DNA from 2 places in the Geobacillus sp. DSP4a genome. Region 1 is predicted to be linked to the other one. Evidence: a T-box and tRNA genes for the amino acid it is inferred to sense, from the RefSeq annotation. Region 1 holds a T-box; the other holds one or more tRNA genes.
The links. The T-box of region 1 lies ahead of tyrS (tyrosine--tRNA ligase). A T-box ahead of a tRNA ligase gene usually reads a tRNA of that ligase, here a tRNA-Tyr.

Region 1 (9,052 bases):
CGCTGAAAATCGAAAACACGGTTTCAATCACTTTGCATTTTCATTTCATCCGTTGTTTCCATGAGATGGATTGGCGAATTCGCTCATCTTTTCGAACGGGCATTCAAAAAGCAACTCGATGCTCTTTGTACAGCTCCTTTTGTAGTTTTTGGCTGATGTACTCTTTGTCCACCTAGGTTTATGGATGTAGAATTTGCACTATGACGGTTTCAGCGGCACCCGATCATACACAAGATGATTCATTGATGGCGTATCCCATCGGAACTCCTTAATTGGTGATCTGCGGATAAAGTTTGAAAACGATCTTTTTCGAAGCACAATAGCCAATATCCGCTTCTCTACGAAACCGTTTGGTGCGATCCATTCGGAATGAATGACATAGCTTGAGCGGCAAACTGCCCACGACCGCATACACACGGTGTTGTCCACGCTTGGCCAGCTGGTGCTGCCCCACTTGATGGCAAAGTCAAGCGCTCGACAACGACAGTTGTGTCAAGAATATTCAGGGAACAAGCCCTTGGAAAACTAATTCCTGATCACAAACTGGTGCCAAACCTGTTCGAAAGTGAAGCCTAACAACTTTCCAAGTGCACGAATCGTGATGATAACTTCTTCTTTCTGTTTCAACAAATGGAGAAAATGAATTTGATTGAGGTAATTTTTAAGAAGGTTTTTAAACACTGATATATCAAGTGAGATGAAACAATTGAGTTCTACTCGCGTTAATGCGCAAAAAAAGCTCCGAAATGCCGATGCATTTCGGAGCTTTTTTGTTTAAGCGTAGCGGATTAAATAATACTTCTTCTTGCCGCGGCGGATGACGGTAAACCGCCCTTCGAGGCGGTGCTCGGCGGTCAGGACGGCGCCCGCGTCTTGGATGCGCTCCCCGTTCACATAAATGGCGCCGTTTTGGATGTCTTCGCGCGCTTGTCGCTTCGATGGCGAAATGCCGGCAGAAACGAGCAGCTCGACAAGCGGAACGTCGCCTCCTTCATGAACGAATGACGGCACATCTTTGAACCCTTGCTCAATTTCCGCCGCTGTCAAATTGGCAATGTCGCCGCTAAAGAGCGCTTCAGAAATGCGAATCGCTTGCCTGAGCGCCTCTTCGCCGTGCACGAGCTTTGTCACTTCCTCAGCAAGCGCCTTTTGGGCCGCCCGCTTCTCTGGGGCCTCACGAAGCTCTTGTTCAAGCGCTTCGATTTCCTCTTTCGACAGGAACGTAAAGTACTTCAAGTAACGGATCACATCGCGGTCATCGGTGTTGATCCAAAACTGGTAAAACTCGTACGGCGACGTTTTCTCTTTGTCGAGCCAAATCGTGCCGCTTTCCGTTTTTCCAAACTTCGTCCCATCGGCTTTCGTCACGAGCGGAACCGTCAAACCGAATGCTTTCGCCTCACCTTTCGTTCTGCGGATGAGCTCAAGCCCCGCCGTGATGTTGCCCCATTGGTCGCTGCCACCGATTTGTAGTCGGCAACCTTCCGTTTCGTACAAGTTGAGGAAGTCGTACGCCTGCAGCATCATATAGCTGAACTCGGTAAACGAAATGCCCATTTCAATGCGCGACTGCACCGATTCTTTCGCAAGCATGTAATTGACGCTGAAATGCTTGCCGATGTCACGCAAAAACGAAATGACATCAAGCGGCCCGATCCAGTCGTAGTTGTTTTTGATTTTCGCTGGATTGCTCTCAGCCTCAAAATCAAGAAACCGCTCGAGTTGCGCTTTGATTCGGGCGCTCCACGTCTCGACCGTCTCCTTGGCGTTGAGCGTGCGCTCGCTTTTTCTGCCACTCGGATCGCCAATCAACCCGGTGGCGCCGCCGACTAAGGCGATCGGTTGATGCCCCGCCTGTTGGAAGCGACGCAAGGTCATGATCGTGACCAAATGGCCGATATGCAAGCTGTCTGCTGTCGGGTCAAACCCGCAATAAAGCGTCACCTTCTCCTCATTCAGGAGCTTTCGAAGCCCATCCTCATCCGTCGTTTGATTGACAAGTCCGCGCCATTGCAGTTCTTCAAGCAGGTTCATGTTTTTCTCACCTCTTTAATGAATGTCGTCAAAAAAGAAAACACCCGCCCTGCATGAAGGGGCGAGTGTTCGTCGCGGTACCACCCTACTTAGAAAGCATGTTGCTTTCTCGCTCATTTCGGTAACGGCGCATGCCGGCAGACGGCTACTAGGCGACAAAGCCGTTCACCATCGCTGCTCGGGGAGGTAATTCACGTTTGCCTATGGACTGGCTCGCACCACCCGCCAGCTCTCTGCACCAGGGAGACAACCGCTACTTGTTCCCGTCATCGCGTTGTCGTATCCAAAATTATATACTTTATATACTTTCTTTTACCATATTCCTTGTTCACTGTCAACCCCGCATTTTTCCGCCAAAAACGGTGAAAAAACAACAAAATTCCACAACGGCGCCCGACGGTATGGTATACTGATGGCGAAGATTTGCCACTATAGGGGGGCCGGCATGGAACGAAAACCATTCCGTATTTCTGTCGAGAAAGCATGGCGTTATTTTTGCCTTACATACGACATCGTCTGGAACGCCACCTTAATGCTGCTCATCGCCGCGCTCTGCCTCGTTTGCTTTGCCGCCGGCGCCGGCGCCGGCTATTTCGCCTTTCTGGTTAAAGACTTGGCTGTCCCTTCGCCGGACAAAATGAAAAGCGAGATTTACAGTTACGAAGAAACGAGCCATATGTATTTTGCCAACGGCGTCTATTTAGGCCGGTTCCGCTCCGATCTCGACCGCGAGGCGGTGCCCCTTTCCGACGTTTCCCCGTACGTCGTGCAAGCGGTGATCGCCACCGAGGACGAACATTTTTACGAGCATGATGGCGTCGTGCCCAAAGCGGTCATCCGCGCCATCTTTCAAGAGGGGGCAAACACGCCGGTCAAAAGCGGCGGCAGCACGCTGACGCAGCAGCTTGTCAAAAACCAGATGCTGACGAGCGAAGTGTCGTTTGAGCGCAAAGCGAAGGAAATGGTATTGGCGCTGCGCCTTGAGCGCTTTTTTTCAAAAGAAGAGATTTTGGAAGCCTACTTAAACGTCGTCCCGTTCGGCCGCAGTTCATCGGGCCGCAACATCGCCGGCATCCAAGCCGCTGCCCAAGGAGTGTTTGGCGTTGACGCCAAAGAACTCAATCTCGCCCAAGCGGCGTTTTTAGCCGGCTTGCCGCAAAACCCGTTCGTCTATACACCGTTTACCGCTGATGGGAGCGTCAAGCAAGATGTCTCAGCCGGGCTCAGACGAATGAAAACGGTGCTGCGCCGGATGAAGCAGGCCGGCTATATTTCCGACAAGCAATACCAAGAAGCGCTCGCCTACGATGTGACGAAACATTTCGCCCCGCCGAAGCCGTCGCCGTTTGAACGCTATCCGTTTTTGACGATGGAAATTGAGCGGCGGGCGAAAGAGGTGATTGCGGAAACGTTCGCCAAGCGCGACGGCCATTCGGCGAAAGAGTGGGGGCGCGATCTCGCCCTCCGCCGCCGCTATCTCGGCGAGGCGGAAAAAGCGCTGCGACAAGGGGGATTGCGCATTTATACAACGATCGACAAAGACATTTACGAACGGATGCAGAAGGTGGCCGCCCGCTACCCGTATTACGGAAACGACAACGTCTATTACACCAAGGACGGCAAAACCGGAAAAACAGTCGCCCATCGTCAGCCGGTGGAAGTCGGGGCAATGCTGATTGAAAACAAAACAGGCAAAATTATCAGCTTTGTCGGCGGCCGCGATTACGGGCGCGAGCAGCTCAACCATGCCACCCAGGCGCACCGCTCGAACGGCTCCACAATGAAGCCGCTTTTAGTGTACGCACCGGCGATGGAGATGGGCGTCATTCAGCCCGGCTCGATCATTCCTGATCTTCCGCTTTCGATCGGTTCGTATAAGCCAAAAAATGCGGATGGAAAAACGCACGGCCTTGTCACAGCGCGGCGCGCGCTTCAACATTCGTACAACATCCCGGCTGTTCGGGTCTATACGAAAATCCAAAACCGCCATCCGGTCGACTATTTGCACAAAATGGGGATCACAAGCGTCTCAAAACAAGAAGAGGCCAACCCGACCTTGGCGATCGGCGGAACGCACATCGGCGTCACCGTCGAAGAAAACGTCAACGCCTATGCGACGTTTGCCAACTACGGGTCGTTCGTCGATGCGTATATGATCGAGAAAATTACCGACAAGGACGGAAACATCATCTACCAGCATCAAACGAAGCCCGTTCCCGTCTTTTCCCCGCAGACGTCGTACTTGATGATTGACATGATGCGTGATGTGCTTAATGGCGGGACCGCCTCTTCAGTGCGGCGCTACTTGACCTTCTCCGCCGACTGGGCCGGAAAAACCGGAACATCCCAAGACAAGCGCGATTCGTGGTTTATCGCCGTCAATCCAAGCGTCACGTTCGGTGTTTGGGTCGGCTACGACCATCCAGCGCCGCTGGAGTCGCGCTACAAAGGGCTTTCCTACAGCCAGCGCACCCAGCTGTTATGGGCGCAATTCATGAACGCCGCCTATGGCGCCAAGCCAAAACTCATCGCCCCGCCAAAGCGGTTTTCCATGCCGGGCGGCATCGTTCGCCGCGCGTATTGTGCCACGAGTGGATTCAGCCCGTCATCGGCATGTAAAAAAGCTGGACTCGTTCGCTATGATTTATACAATACAAAGTTTACGCCGCGGCAAGGAAGCGATGACTATTTGATCGAGGGTCGGGTTGTCGTCATTGGCGAGCATCGGTATGCAGCGCTCGAGACGACGCCGGAAGAGTTTGTCACCCGCGAGGTCGTTGTCAATCCAAAATTGCTCGATCAGTGGGGAATCAATAGAAAGACATCGGTCGGCGATGCGTTCGTTGTTTCCACCTTAAAAGACAATGGACGCGTGCCCGCCCCACCGGCCGCCCGCCTGAATGACAATCAGCTCGTCTGGGCTCGCCACGGAGAGCGCGATGTCATCGGCTACCGCGTCTATCAGGTAAGCGAAACCGGAAAGCGGCAAATCGTCGCCATCATCAAAGCGGGGGAAACGACTTCCTTTTCCGATCTCAAACCGGGAGCAACATATTACGTCACCGCTGTCGATATTGCTGGCCGGGAATCAGCACCATCAAGCAAAGTCGCACTGCCGGCCGCCCAGTCCTCCCCGCCGGCCAATTCGCCCGCTAGTGCGGACAACGCGGAAAATAGCGAAGCTCCCCCATCTTCTTCTAGATAAATATTATGAGGCTTTCCAACCAAACAGTTGGAAAGCCTTTTTTATGAGCGGGCACCTATTTTTCGACCGGCAGGAGAACCTCCTTTCGCCGCCTATATACTCGTGGTCGTTCGTTCCACTTCCTCTCGCTCGTCTTTTATGCCTTGTCATCCCACTTTTTCAACCGTTACGTCTCCCGTTGTCTTTTTCCGTCACGGAGTCGTATGAATGGCGAACAACTGACGGAGCATTGCATCATCTGACGCTATAAGAAAAAGCGCCCGGAAAGCGCAACATTCCGGGCGCCTATGTTCGTGTTCAGTCTTCCATCGTCGACAAGTCGCCGGTCGGCAAGTTGAGCTCCCACGCTTTTAAGACGCGGCGCATGATTTTCCCGCTCCGCGTTTTCGGCAGTTTGTCGCGGAACTCGATCTCACGCGGCGCGGCGTGGGCGGCGAGCCCTTTTTTCACGAACTGGCGAATGTCTTCTTTCAGCTCTTCAGACGGCTCATAGCCTTCGCGAAGCGCGATGAACGCTTTGATGATTTCCCCGCGCACCGGGTCCGGCTTGCCGATGACGCCGGCTTCGGCCACGGCCGGATGCTCGACGAGCTTGCTTTCGACTTCAAACGGCCCAACGCGCTCGCCGGATGTGTTGATGACATCGTCAACACGGCCTTGGAACCAGAAGTAGCCGTCTTCGTCCATGTACGCCGAGTCGCCCGAGACGTACCAGTCGCCGATAAAGTACGATTCATATTTTTGCGGGTTGTTCCAAATCGTTTTCATCATCGACGGCCAGCCTTTTTTGATGGCCAAGTTGCCCATTCGGTACGGCGGCAGGACGTTTCCTTGGTCGTCGATGATCGCCGCCTCAACACCCGGAATCGGTTTCCCCATCGATCCAGGCTTGATTTCCATGCACGGGTAGTTGCAGATGAGATGCCCGCCTGTTTCCGTCATCCACCACGTATCATGGATGCGGCGACCGAACACTTTCATCCCCCAGCGGATGACTTCCGGGTTGAGCGGCTCGCCGACGCTCAAAATGTGGCGGAGCGAGCTTAAATCATATTTTTTCACGACTTCATCGCCGGCGCCCATCAGCATGCGGAACGCCGTCGGCGCGCTGTACCAGACGGTGACGCCGAAGTCTTGGATCGTTTCATACCAGGCGTCCGGGCTGAAGCGGCCGCCAACGATGACGCTTGACGCCCCGCACAGCCACGGGCCGAAGATGCCGTACGACGTTCCGGTCACCCACCCCGGATCGGCCGTGCACCAGTAAATGTCGTCTTCTTTTAAGTCGAGCACCCACTTCGCGGTTTGATAATGCTGAATCATCGCGTTATGGACGTGCAGGACGCCTTTCGGCTTTCCGGTCGAACCGGATGTGTAATGCAAAATCAAGCCGTCCTGGCGGTCGACCCATTCGATGTCGAAGTGCTTGCTTGCCTCGTTCATCCGCTTTTTCAAATCGATGTACGGCCCTTCTTCGACAACGCCGTCGCCAACCAAAAAGACGTACTTCAACTCCGGCAAGTCGCCCACCGGCACGCGCGGCAAAAGCTCCGGCGTCGTCACGATCGCCTTCGCCCCGCTGTCTTCGAGGCGGTCGCGCACCGCGCCTTCCATGAACGCCTCAAACAGCGGTCCGACGATGGCGCCGGTTTTGATGATCCCGAGCACAGCGAAATACAGCTCCGGCGAGCGCGGCATAAAGACGAACACGCGGTCTCCTTTTCCAATCTCGGCCACATTTTTCAAAACATTCGCCACTTTGTTCGACATTTCTTTCATTTCTTTAAACGTATATTTCTCATTCCGCACCGCATCCCGGTAGTAAAGCGCCACTTTATTTTTGCGGAACGACTCAGCATGGCGGTCGATCGCCTCGTACGCCATGTTGACCCGTCCCGTCTCATACCAAGAAAACACTTTCTCTGTTTCCGACCATTGAAATTGCTTGTACGTTTCCTCGTAGTTTTTCAAGTTGTAGTCCCCTTGTACGACAGGCAGCAGTTCCGTTTTCATTCTCCGATCCCCCTTATGTAAGTGATTACATTTCTATTATAGTCAATTGAAAACCATTTCTCAATTTTTAAAATATTCCTCGTCCCCGCTTTTTTGAAATTTTTTTGAACCGCGCCAGCCGGCGCCATTTTTATTTATAATGGAAGCAGAACGACCAATTCAGGTGGTGGACGAATGGAACATAAAAAAACGTATAACGCCAAAGAGCTGAAAACCCCGAAAGGAACGCTCCTCATCGAAGGGCCGGTGGCGCCGGAAGCGTTGGCCAGCTACGAATTCCACCATGACCTCACTTCCTTCCGCCCGCCTGCCAAACAGCACAAAGCGTTGATCGAAATCGCCAAGCTGCCGGAAGGGCGGATCATCATCGCCCGCCGCGGCGAGGTGATTGTCGGATATGTGACGTTTTTGTATCCCGATCCGCTTGAGCGTTGGTCGGAAGGGAACATGGAAAATTTGCTCGAGCTTGGCGCCATTGAAGTCATTCCGGAGTTCCGCGGGTTTGGCGTCGGAAAAAATTTGTTGATCGTCTCGATGATGGACGACGCCATGGAAGACTACATCATCATTACAACTGAATATTACTGGCATTGGGATTTAAAAGGCACGGGGCTGAACGTATGGGAGTACCGAAAAGTGATGGAGAAAATGATGAACGCCGGCGGGCTCGTCTGGTATGCGACCGACGACCCGGAAATTTGCTCCCATCCGGCGAACTGCCTGATGGTCCGCATCGGCAAACGGGTCGACGCCGAATCGATTCAACGGTTTGACCGGCTTCGGTTTATGAACCGTTACATGTACTAAATGCCACGCACAAAGGGGAGAGGAGAACGATGCTTGTCGAACAAGTGATGAAAGCACCGGTTATCACGCTTCGCGCCACCAATACGATCGCCGAAGCGCTGCAACTGCTCAGACATCACCGCATCCGCCATCTGCCGGTCGTCGACGGGGAAGGACGTCTTCTGGGGCTTGTGACGAGCCAAGATTTGCGCGACGCGAGCCCGTCCATTTTCCATCTTCATGAACATCTTGAAGACTTGCAAAAACCGGTCAGCACGATTATGAAAACCGACCTCATCGTCGGCCATCCGCTCGATTTCGTCGAGGAGGTGGCGGCGCTCTTTCACGAACACCGAATCGGCTGCCTGCCGATCGTCAATCACGGGAAACTTGTCGGCATCATCACGCAAACGGATTTGCTCCGCACGTTCATTGAATTGACCGGCGTTCACCAGCCGGGGTCGCAAATCGAGATCAAAGTGCCGAACGAGGCCGGCATGTTAAGCAAAGCGGCGGCCATCATCAGCGAGCGCCATGTGAACATCGCCAGCGTCTTGGTGTATCCAGCTCCGGATCCGAATGAGAAAATTTTAGTTTTCCGCGTGCAGACGATGAATCCGCTTCCATTGATCCGCGATTTGCAAAACGCCGGCTATCACGTGCTATGGCCGAACTTGCCGGGGGTTACGTCATGAGCCGAAACTGCGCATTCGTCTATAGCGAGCAATTTCTTCAGTACAAATTTCATGACGACCATCCGTTCAACCAGCTGCGGGTCAAAATGACATACGACTTGCTTTGCACGCTCGGCGCGCTCGAAGACCGCCAGATCGTCGCCCCGCGCATGGCGACCGATGACGAGCTGGCGCTCATTCATGACCGCTCCTACATCGAGGCGGTGAAAGCGGCCGGGCGCGGCGAACTGTCGGAAGCGGCGGCGCAAAACTACGGCCTTGGCACCGAGGATACGCCGATTTTCCCCAACATGCACGAATCGAGCGCTCTTTTGGTCGG
Region 2 (9,052 bases), on a different contig from region 1:
CCTAGTGGTGATAGCGGAGGGGAAACACCCGTTCCCATCCCGAACACGGAAGTTAAGCCCTCCAGCGCCGATGGTAGTTGGGGCCAGCGCCCCTGCAAGAGTAGGTCGCTGCTAGGCAAACAACGTGGAGTATTAGCTCAGCGGGAGAGCACCACGTTGACAGCGTGGGGGTCACTGGTTCGATCCCAGTATACTCCACCATCATGGGGCGTTAGTTCAGGGGGAGAACGCTTCGCTGGCAGCGAAGAGGTCAGGGGTTCAAATCCCCTACGCTCCATCGTATGCGGTCGTGGCGGAATGGCAGACGCGCTAGGTTGAGGGCCTAGTGGGGGCAACCCCGTGGAGGTTCAAGTCCTCTCGACCGCATCGCTCCAAACAGCTATGGAGGAGTACCCAAGTCTGGCTGAAGGGGTCGGTTTCGAAAACCGATAGGGGTGTCACAGCCCGCGGGGGTTCGAATCCCTCCTCCTCCGCCATAAATATTGACTTAGCTCAATTGGTAGAGACGAGCACCTGCTTCGTCGAGTCGGCTTCGAGTTGTCCCGACGCATCCAGCGTCTTCGAATGGGCTGGGAGAGGAAGGGACACAACAGAAGCCAAGGAGTCACGGTCTACTTCTATCATGCCGACTTAGCTCAATTGGTAGAGACGAGCACCTGCTTCGTCGAGTCGGCTTCGAGTTGCCTCGACGCATCCTGCTTCCTCGAAACAGCTTGTAGAGGAAGAGGCACAGAGCACAACAATGAGCCACCTTCTTGCATTTATTTTATGCCGACTTAGCTCAATTGGTAGAGCAACTGAATCGTAATCAGTAGGTTGCGGGTTCGAGTCCTGCAGTCGGCATCACGATTACGGAGGGGTAGCGAAGTGGCTAAACGCGGCGGACTGTAAATCCGCTCCCTTTGGGTTCGGCGGTTCGAATCCGTCCCCCTCCATTTTTATTTCTTATAAGCGGGCCTATAGCTCAGCTGGTTAGAGCGCACGCCTGATAAGCGTGAGGTCGGTGGTTCAAGTCCACTTAGGCCCATCACTTATGATGGACGACAAGAATGATTCTTGTCGTCTTTTTTGCGTTGTCGCTAAAGGCATAATGTGCTCTACCATCTCCATGGAGAATCCTCTAACTTTCACATGTCAACGAAAGGGTGCCCCCGTTCAGACACCCTCCCTTGGTTTTTACTTGAAAGTGGTTTTAGCAGAGAAACTTCCGCTTCAAACAAAACTAGAAGCCGTTCACAGAACGATAGTCCGTTTGCCTAATGGACGTACTTCCCATAATCAGGGGTAGCGATACGGTCAAAATTACGGGCGAGTTTTGTCAACCCTTCACGCAGCTCTTTGCCGGCGACAGGAGCACCGTGTCCGGTGATGGCGACTGACGGAAAGAGTGCGGCTAACTTGCGCACCGACTCGCGGGCGGCCGTCCAGTCGGTCGTATAGTAGCGCGGCGGGCCGGTAATTTCGGTTTGCTGGGTCAATACTTTGTACAGCGAGTCTTGGCGGACGGTGACGAACGCGTCGCCGGCGATTAAAGCGGCGTCGCGCGGCCGAAATAACGAAATGTGGCCTGGCGTGTGCCCCGGTGTGTGGATCCAGCGGAACTCCGGCAAGTGCGGAACGGTGCCGTCCTCTGGCAGCGGATGAACGCGATCGCCCAGTTGAATCGGTTCATTTGGGAAAAACGGTGATATTTTGGCGATGAAGCCGCCCTCGACGGAAGCGTCAGGTTCAGGATAGCTCGCCTTTCCAGTCAAATACGGCAGTTCAGCCGGATGGGCATACACCGGGACATTCCAATGCTTGACAAGCTCAACAATCGCTCCAACGTGGTCAAAATGGCCGTGGGTTAAAACAATGGCTTGCGGGCGGCTGCCGCTGCCAAAGCGGTCTTCCACGACTGAAACAATGTCATCGGCTGATCCCGGCATGCCAGCGTCGACTAATACAAACGCGCGGTCGTCCGGGCGGCCGACAAGACAAATGTTCACGATTTGGATCGTATGGCAGTACAAATCGGGCAGCACGCTGACTCCGAGGCCGCTCGCTGCTGACGTCGCAGGTATGAAACGATAGTCTTCTCCGTAGTGCAGTTGTTCCTCTGCCATGGGAACTCCCTCCTTGCACGAATGGATAGCCCATCGATAGGATTCCTTATCGAGAAGCGGGATATGCAACGCTAGGTTCGAACGGAAAACACCTTCCGCTTTTTCCTCTTTGGCCGCTTGCTCGACATGCCCCGCCAAATAATGGTACTATAAAGGAAAGGAGGAAAGGAGGAAAACAGGATGAGCATTTTGAAAAAAGGATTGGCGTTTGGGCTTGGACTCGCCATTGCCAGCAAAGAACAAGCGGAAAAATTGATCGATGAGTTGGTCAAAAAAGGAGAGTTGTCGCTTGATGAATCGAAGGAAGTGATCGATCAATGGAAGCAGCAAACCGAAGCGCGGAAAGCGGAAGTGCAGCGGCTTGTACGCGAGCAAATCAAGCAGGTGATCGATAAACTCGACTTGGCGACGAAAGAAGACGTGCGGCAGCTCGAGGAGCGAATCCGCCGTCTTGAAGAAAAGGAACAAAGCGGAGAGTAACGGGCTTTTTTGACTGCTGTTTGACGCTCTAAGGGAGATGATCGGATGATCGGGAAACGGGTGCGCCATATCGGAAGGTACCACGAAATCGCCGCCTCCTTGCTTCGGCACGGATTCGGGATGATCGTCGATGAGCTCGGCTTTTCGTCGTTTCTTTCGTTGCCGCCGCGATGGAGAGCGGAGCAAGGGAAAAAGGAAGGAAAAACGGTTGGGGAGCGGCTCCGCCTTGTGCTCGAGGAGCTCGGCCCGACGTTCGTGAAGCTCGGGCAAATTGCTAGCACACGGCCGGATTTGATTCCCGCTCCGATCATCAGTGAGCTCGAAAAGCTGCAAGACCAAGTTCCGCCGTTTCCGTTTGCCGATGTCCGCCGGATTGTCGAAGCGGAGTTTGGAAGTTCGCTGGAAACACTCTTTCGTTCATTTGAGGAAATGCCGCTCGCTGCCGCTTCGCTTGGACAAGTGCACCGGGCGGTTCTTCCTTCCGGACAGGCCGTGGCGGTGAAAGTGCAGCGCCCGCACATCGCTGCGCGGGTGGAGACGGATCTGGAAATTTTGCAAGATTTGGCCGTGCTGGCGGAACGCCGTCTCGATTGGGCGGCAACCTACCAATTGTCTGAGATTGTCGATGAACTGGCGCGTTCATTACGGCAGGAGCTGGATTATACAGTCGAGGCGCGCCATGCGGCAGCGTTTGCGGAACAGTTTGCCGGCGATTCGTTGGTGTATGTGCCAGGCGTCTTTTGGGATTATACAACAAAGACGGTGCTTACAATGGAATACGTTGAAGGGATCAAGCTCGGGGAAATCGAGCGGCTGAAAGAAGAAGGATACTCTCTCAAAGCATTGGCGGAGCGGTTGACGAAAACAGTGTTAAAGCAAATGTTTGAGCACGGCTTTTTCCATGGCGACCCCCATCCTGGAAATGTGTTCGTTCTCTCCGACGGAGTGCTGGCCTTTATCGATTTCGGTTTGATGGGCCGGCTTCGTCCGAATGTCAGGCATCATCTTTCGTCGCTGATTATCGCCTTGATGCGGCAAAGCACCGATGGGGTGTTGGCCGCGATTTACGGCCTGGGACTCGTCCCGGATGAGGCCGATGAGGAGAAGCTGCGCGATGACATTGACGATCTGCGAGAGAAATACTACCGCGTCCCGCTCGGTGAGATTAGCCTTGGTGAAGCCGTCGAGGATTTGCTTTCGGTGGCGTTTCGGCATGGCATTCGCATTCCGAGCGACTTGACGCTGTTAGGCAAAGCGCTGTTGACGGTCGAAGGGGTGGTGGAAATGCTTGATCCGCAGTTTCGCATCATGGATGTGGCGGAGCCGTTTGGGCGGAAGCTGTTGAAAGACCGTCTTCGGCCTGACCGGGTGGCGGAGACAGCGTGGAGGCGCGTCGCCGATTATGGCGAGATGCTCCTTCGGCTGCCGGACAGTGTAAAGGAGCTGGCCAAAATCATGCGGCGCGGCAAACTTCAGCTCGAGATGACAGCGTCAGACCTTGAGGCGTTTTTGCACAAACTTGATCAAATTAGCAACCGACTGTCCATTAGCATCGTTCTTCTTTCGTGGAGCATCGTCATGGCTGGCATGATGATCGCTTCATCGTTCGGACGGCAGTCGATGCTGCTATGGAAAATTCCTGCTGTTGAAATCGGATTAGGTGTGTCCGCTTTTCTTTTTGGTTGGCTGCTTTACTCGATTTTTCGTTCGGGAAAGTTTTAGCGTTTGTTGCACAATGTTAAAAAGGGCTAAACCATTTTCTGTCTCATAGAAGGATTTTTCTTTCTCGATCGCGAAACAAGTACTGCAAAACCAAAGAGGGAAGGAGAGAACCCGATGCCCATTGTCAACCCAAGCCGGGAAGAAATCGGCGACATTTTGCGCAAGGCGAAGCGGATTGCCATTGTCGGCTTGTCCAACAATCCCGAGCGCGAGTCGTATATGGTGGCGAAGGCGATGAAAGACGCCGGATACGAAATCATTCCGGTTAATCCGATGATCGAGGAATGGGAAGGCATTCCAGCGGTCGACAAACTGACGGATATCGAAGGACATGTCGATATCGTCGATGTGTTTCGCCGTTCCGAACATTTGCCGGAGCTCGCCCGCGAGTTTGTGCAAATCGACGCGGACGTATTTTGGGCGCAGCTTGGCGTCGTCAATGAAGAAGCATACGCGTTTTTAAAAGAAAAAGGCTATACGGTGATTATGGATCGCTGCATTAAAGTAGAACATGCGCTTACAAAACGCCCGTAACAGGCAAAGCGCGCCATTGACGAAACGGCCATCTTCTCTAAGATGGTCCTTTCGTTTTTCAGGCGCCGTTGTCCGATTTTGTCAAGCGGTGTCAAAAGACAATGGACAGCTGGTCATTTTATGATACAATAAAACAGAAACAGATGTTCTTGTTTTGGCAGAAAGGGGTGGGCTTGTGGCAAAGCAAGCGATACATGACTATAACGAAGATGCCATTCAAGTGTTAGAAGGGCTTGAGGCGGTGAGGAAGCGGCCAGGGATGTACATCGGCAGCACCGACAGCCGCGGGTTGCATCATCTTGTTTATGAAATCGTCGACAACTCGGTCGATGAAGCGTTGGCCGGATATGGAAATTACATTTTGGTGCAAATACATAAAGATAACAGCATCACCGTCCTTGATGAAGGGCGCGGCATGCCGGTCGGGATGCATAAGCTTGGCAAGCCGACGCCGGAGGTCATTTTGACCGTGCTTCATGCCGGCGGCAAATTCGGCCAAGGCGGCTATAAAACGAGCGGCGGCCTGCACGGAGTCGGGGCTTCGGTTGTCAACGCTTTGTCGGAATGGCTCGTCGTCACGATTCATCGCGACGGCTTCATGTACCGCCAACGGTTTGAGCATGGAGGCAAACCGGTGACGACGCTAGAGAAAATCGGCACAACGAACAAAACCGGAACCATCATTCAATTTAAGCCGGACCCAACGATTTTCAGCACAACGGTGTTCAATTACGAAACCTTGAGCGAACGGCTGCGCGAGTCGGCGTTTTTGTTAAAAGGGCTGAAAATTGAGCTCGTTGACGAACGGACCGGCATGCGGGAGGTGTTCCATTACGAAAACGGGATTGAAGCGTTTGTGGCCTATTTGAATGAGGAGAAAGATGTGCTCCACCCGGTTGTGTATTTTTCTGGTGAGCAAAACGGCATTGAGGTCGAGTTTGCGTTTCAGTTCCATGATGGTTACTCGGAAAACGTCTTGTCATTTGTCAACAACGTGCGCACAAAAGACGGCGGGACGCATGAAGCCGGGGCGAAAACGGCGATGACGCGCGTCTTTAACGAATACGCCCGCCGCGTCGGCTTGCTTAAGGAAAAGGATAAAAATTTAGAAGGAACGGATATTCGCGAAGGGCTGTCGGCGATCGTCTCGGTGCGCATCCCGGAGCATTTGCTTCAGTTTGAAGGGCAGACGAAAGGCAAGCTCGGAACGAGCGAGGCGCGTTCAGCCGTCGATGCGGTTGTTTCCGAGCAATTGACGTACTTTTTGCAAGAAAATCCGGACGTGAGCACGATGCTCATCAAAAAAGCGATCCGGGCGTACCAAGCGCGCGAAGCGGCCCGCAAAGCGCGCGAAGAGGCGAGAAGCGGCAAAAAGCGGAAAGGGAAAGAGGCGCTCTTAAGCGGCAAGCTGACGCCGGCGCAAGGGCGCAATCCGCAAAAAAACGAGCTGTATTTGGTCGAAGGCGATTCGGCGGGCGGTTCGGCGAAACAAGGGCGCGACCGCCGCTTCCAGGCGGTCCTTCCGCTGCGCGGGAAAGTCATCAACACGGAAAAGGCGAAGCTTGGCGATATTTTGAAAAACGAGGAAATCAATACGATCATCCACGCCATCGGCGGCGGCGTCGGCGCTGATTTTTCGCTCGATGATGTCAACTACGACAAAGTGATCATTATGACCGACGCCGACACGGACGGCGCCCATATTCAAGTGCTGCTTTTGACGTTTTTTTACCGCTACATGCGTCCGCTCATTGAAGCGGGAAAAGTGTACATCGCCTTGCCGCCGCTTTATAAAATCAGCAAAAAAAGCGGCAAAAAGGAAGTCATCGAATACGCATGGACAGATGAGCAATTGCGGGAAATCACGAAACGAATGGGCCGCGGCTATACGATTCAGCGCTACAAAGGGCTTGGCGAAATGAACGCCGATCAATTGTGGGAAACGACGATGAATCCGGAAACGCGCACGTTGATCCGCGTGCGCATTGAAGATGCGGCTCGCGCCGAGCGGCGGGTGACGACACTGATGGGCGATAAAGTCGAGCCGCGCCGCAAATGGATTGAAACGCATGTTGCCTTTGGGCTTGAGGAAGAGCCAGGGTGGATCGGCTGATGGCGGCGCGAAAAGACGCCGCCATGATTGCGCCGATGTCTTGTAGGAAAGGAGAGGTATGATGGCAGAGCGATTGTTGGAATTGCCGTTAGAAGACGTGCTTGGCGACCGCTTCGGCCGCTACAGCAAATACATCATCCAAGACCGGGCGCTGCCCGATGCGCGCGACGGGCTGAAGCCCGTGCAGCGCCGCATTTTGTATGCGATGTACATCGATGGCAACACGGCCGATAAACCGTTTCGTAAGGCGGCGAAAACGGTTGGGAACGTGATCGGCAATTTTCATCCGCATGGCGACTCGTCAGTGTACGAGGCGATGGTGCGGATGAGCCAAGAGTGGAAGCTGCGCAACGTGCTGATTGAAATGCATGGCAACAACGGCAGCCTCGACGGCGACCCGCCGGCGGCGATGCGCTACACGGAAGCGCGCTTGTCGGCGATCGCCGCTGAGTTATTGCGCGACATTGACAAGCAAACGGTCGCGTTTGTGCCGAACTTTGACGATACGACGGAGGAGCCGACCGTCTTGCCGGCGATGTTTCCGAACTTGTTGGTGAATGGCTCGACCGGGATTTCGGCCGGCTATGCGACCGACATTCCGCCGCATGCGCTCGGCGAGGTGATCGATGCTGTCCTGATGCGGATTGACCGGCCGGATTGCACGGTTGAGGAGCTGATGACCGTCCTTCCCGGCCCTGATTTTCCGACCGGCGGCATCATCCAGGGGAAAGACGGCATCCGCAAGGCGTATGAGACCGGCCGCGGGAAAATCATCATCCGCGCCAAAGCCGCCATCGAGCAGGCGAGAGGCGGGAAAAAGCAGATTGTCATCACGGAGTTGCCGTATGAAGTGAACAAGGCGAATTTGGTGAAAAAAATTGACGAGCTTCGTTTGGACAAAAAGCTCGACGGCATTGCTGACGTCCGCGATGAAACGGACCGGAACGGGCTGTCGATCGTCATCGAGCTGAAAAAAGACGCCGATGCCGAGGCGATCCTTAACTATTTATACAAAAACACCGATTTGCAAGTGCCATACAGCTTCAACATGGTGGCGATCCATGAACGCCGGCCGAAGCTGATGAGCTTGCCGGAGCTGTTGGATGCCTACATCGCCCACCGGAAGGACGTCGTCACGAACCGTTCGCATTTTGAGCTCAAAAAAGCGAACGAGCGGAAGCATATTGTCGACGGGTTGATCAAAGCGCTCTCGATTTTGGATGAGGTGATCGCGACGATTCGGGCGTCGAGTGACAAGCGCGATGCGAAAGATCGGCTGATGGCGGGCTACGGGTTCACCGAGGCGCAAGCGGAAGCGATCGTGACGCTTCAGCTTTACCGGCTGACAAACACCGATATCGCCGCGCTTCGGCAGGAAGCGGAAGAGCTCGACAAAACGATCGCCGAGCTGAGCGCGGTGTTGGCCGATAAGAACAAGCTGTTGTCGGTCATTAAAAAAGAATTGAAGGCCATGAAAAAGCAATATGCTGACGAGCGGCGGACGGCGATTGAAGAGGAGATCGAAGAGCTGAAAGTGAACGTTGAAGCGCTCATTCCGGCTGAAGATGTGATCGTGACCGTGACAAAGGAAGGATACGTGAAACGAACGAGCTACCGTTCGTACAGCGCATCGAACGGTCAGGACATCGGCATGAAGGAGACCGACCGTCTGCTCGCCCAGCTCGAGATGAATACGACCGATGTGCTCTTGCTGTTCACCCGCCGCGGCTATTATTTGTATTGCCCGGTTCATACGCTGCCGGACATCCGCTGGAAAGAGGTCGGCCAGCATATTTCAAGCTTGATTCCGCTGGAACGCGACGATGAGCTCATCGCCGCTGTCCCTGTTTCCTCGTTTGAGACGGACGAACAGCTCGTCTTCGTCACGAGGCAAGGGATGGTGAAACGGACCGAGCTTTCCCAATACCAAGTGCAGCGCTACACGCGCCCGCTTGTTGCGGTCCATGTGAAAGACGATGATGAGGTCGCCGCCGTCTATGCGACGGACGGCCGCGGCCTCCTTTGGCTGGCGACGCATGATGGCTATGCACTTTTGTTTGCCGAAGAAGAAATCAGCCTGGTCGGCGTGCGCGCTGCC

Region 2: it has a tRNA-Tyr gene. The T-box ahead of tyrS (tyrosine--tRNA ligase) is inferred to sense a tRNA for this amino acid. The anticodon was not compared.

The regions. Positions count from the first base shown of each region.
Region 1 covers NZ_SDLD01000004.1:82,642-91,693, reverse strand. The annotation lists partial or broken gene ETC02_RS02885 (IS982 family transposase) at 1-687, opposite strand, end outside; gene tyrS (tyrosine--tRNA ligase) at 775-2,034, opposite strand; T-box leader at 2,089-2,313, opposite strand; gene ETC02_RS02875 (transglycosylase domain-containing protein) at 2,480-5,239, shown strand; gene acsA (acetate--CoA ligase) at 5,537-7,252, opposite strand; gene ETC02_RS02865 (GNAT family N-acetyltransferase) at 7,427-8,059, shown strand; gene ETC02_RS02860 (acetoin utilization AcuB family protein) at 8,089-8,733, shown strand; gene ETC02_RS02855 (acetoin utilization protein AcuC) at 8,730-9,052, shown strand, end outside.
Region 2 covers NZ_SDLD01000053.1:8-9,059, forward strand. The annotation lists rRNA gene rrf (5S ribosomal RNA) at 1-117, shown strand; tRNA gene ETC02_RS14610 (tRNA-Val) at 127-201, shown strand; tRNA gene ETC02_RS14615 (tRNA-Ala) at 206-277, shown strand; tRNA gene ETC02_RS14620 (tRNA-Leu) at 284-366, shown strand; tRNA gene ETC02_RS14625 (tRNA-Ser) at 384-476, shown strand; tRNA gene ETC02_RS14630 (tRNA-Thr) at 771-843, shown strand; tRNA gene ETC02_RS14635 (tRNA-Tyr) at 854-935, shown strand; tRNA gene ETC02_RS14640 (tRNA-Ile) at 954-1,027, shown strand; gene ETC02_RS14645 (MBL fold metallo-hydrolase) at 1,257-2,105, opposite strand; gene ETC02_RS14650 (phasin family protein) at 2,286-2,585, shown strand; gene ETC02_RS14655 (ABC1 kinase family protein) at 2,631-4,307, shown strand; gene ETC02_RS14660 (CoA-binding protein) at 4,422-4,841, shown strand; gene parE (DNA topoisomerase IV subunit B) at 5,017-6,954, shown strand; gene parC (DNA topoisomerase IV subunit A) at 7,016-9,052, shown strand, end outside.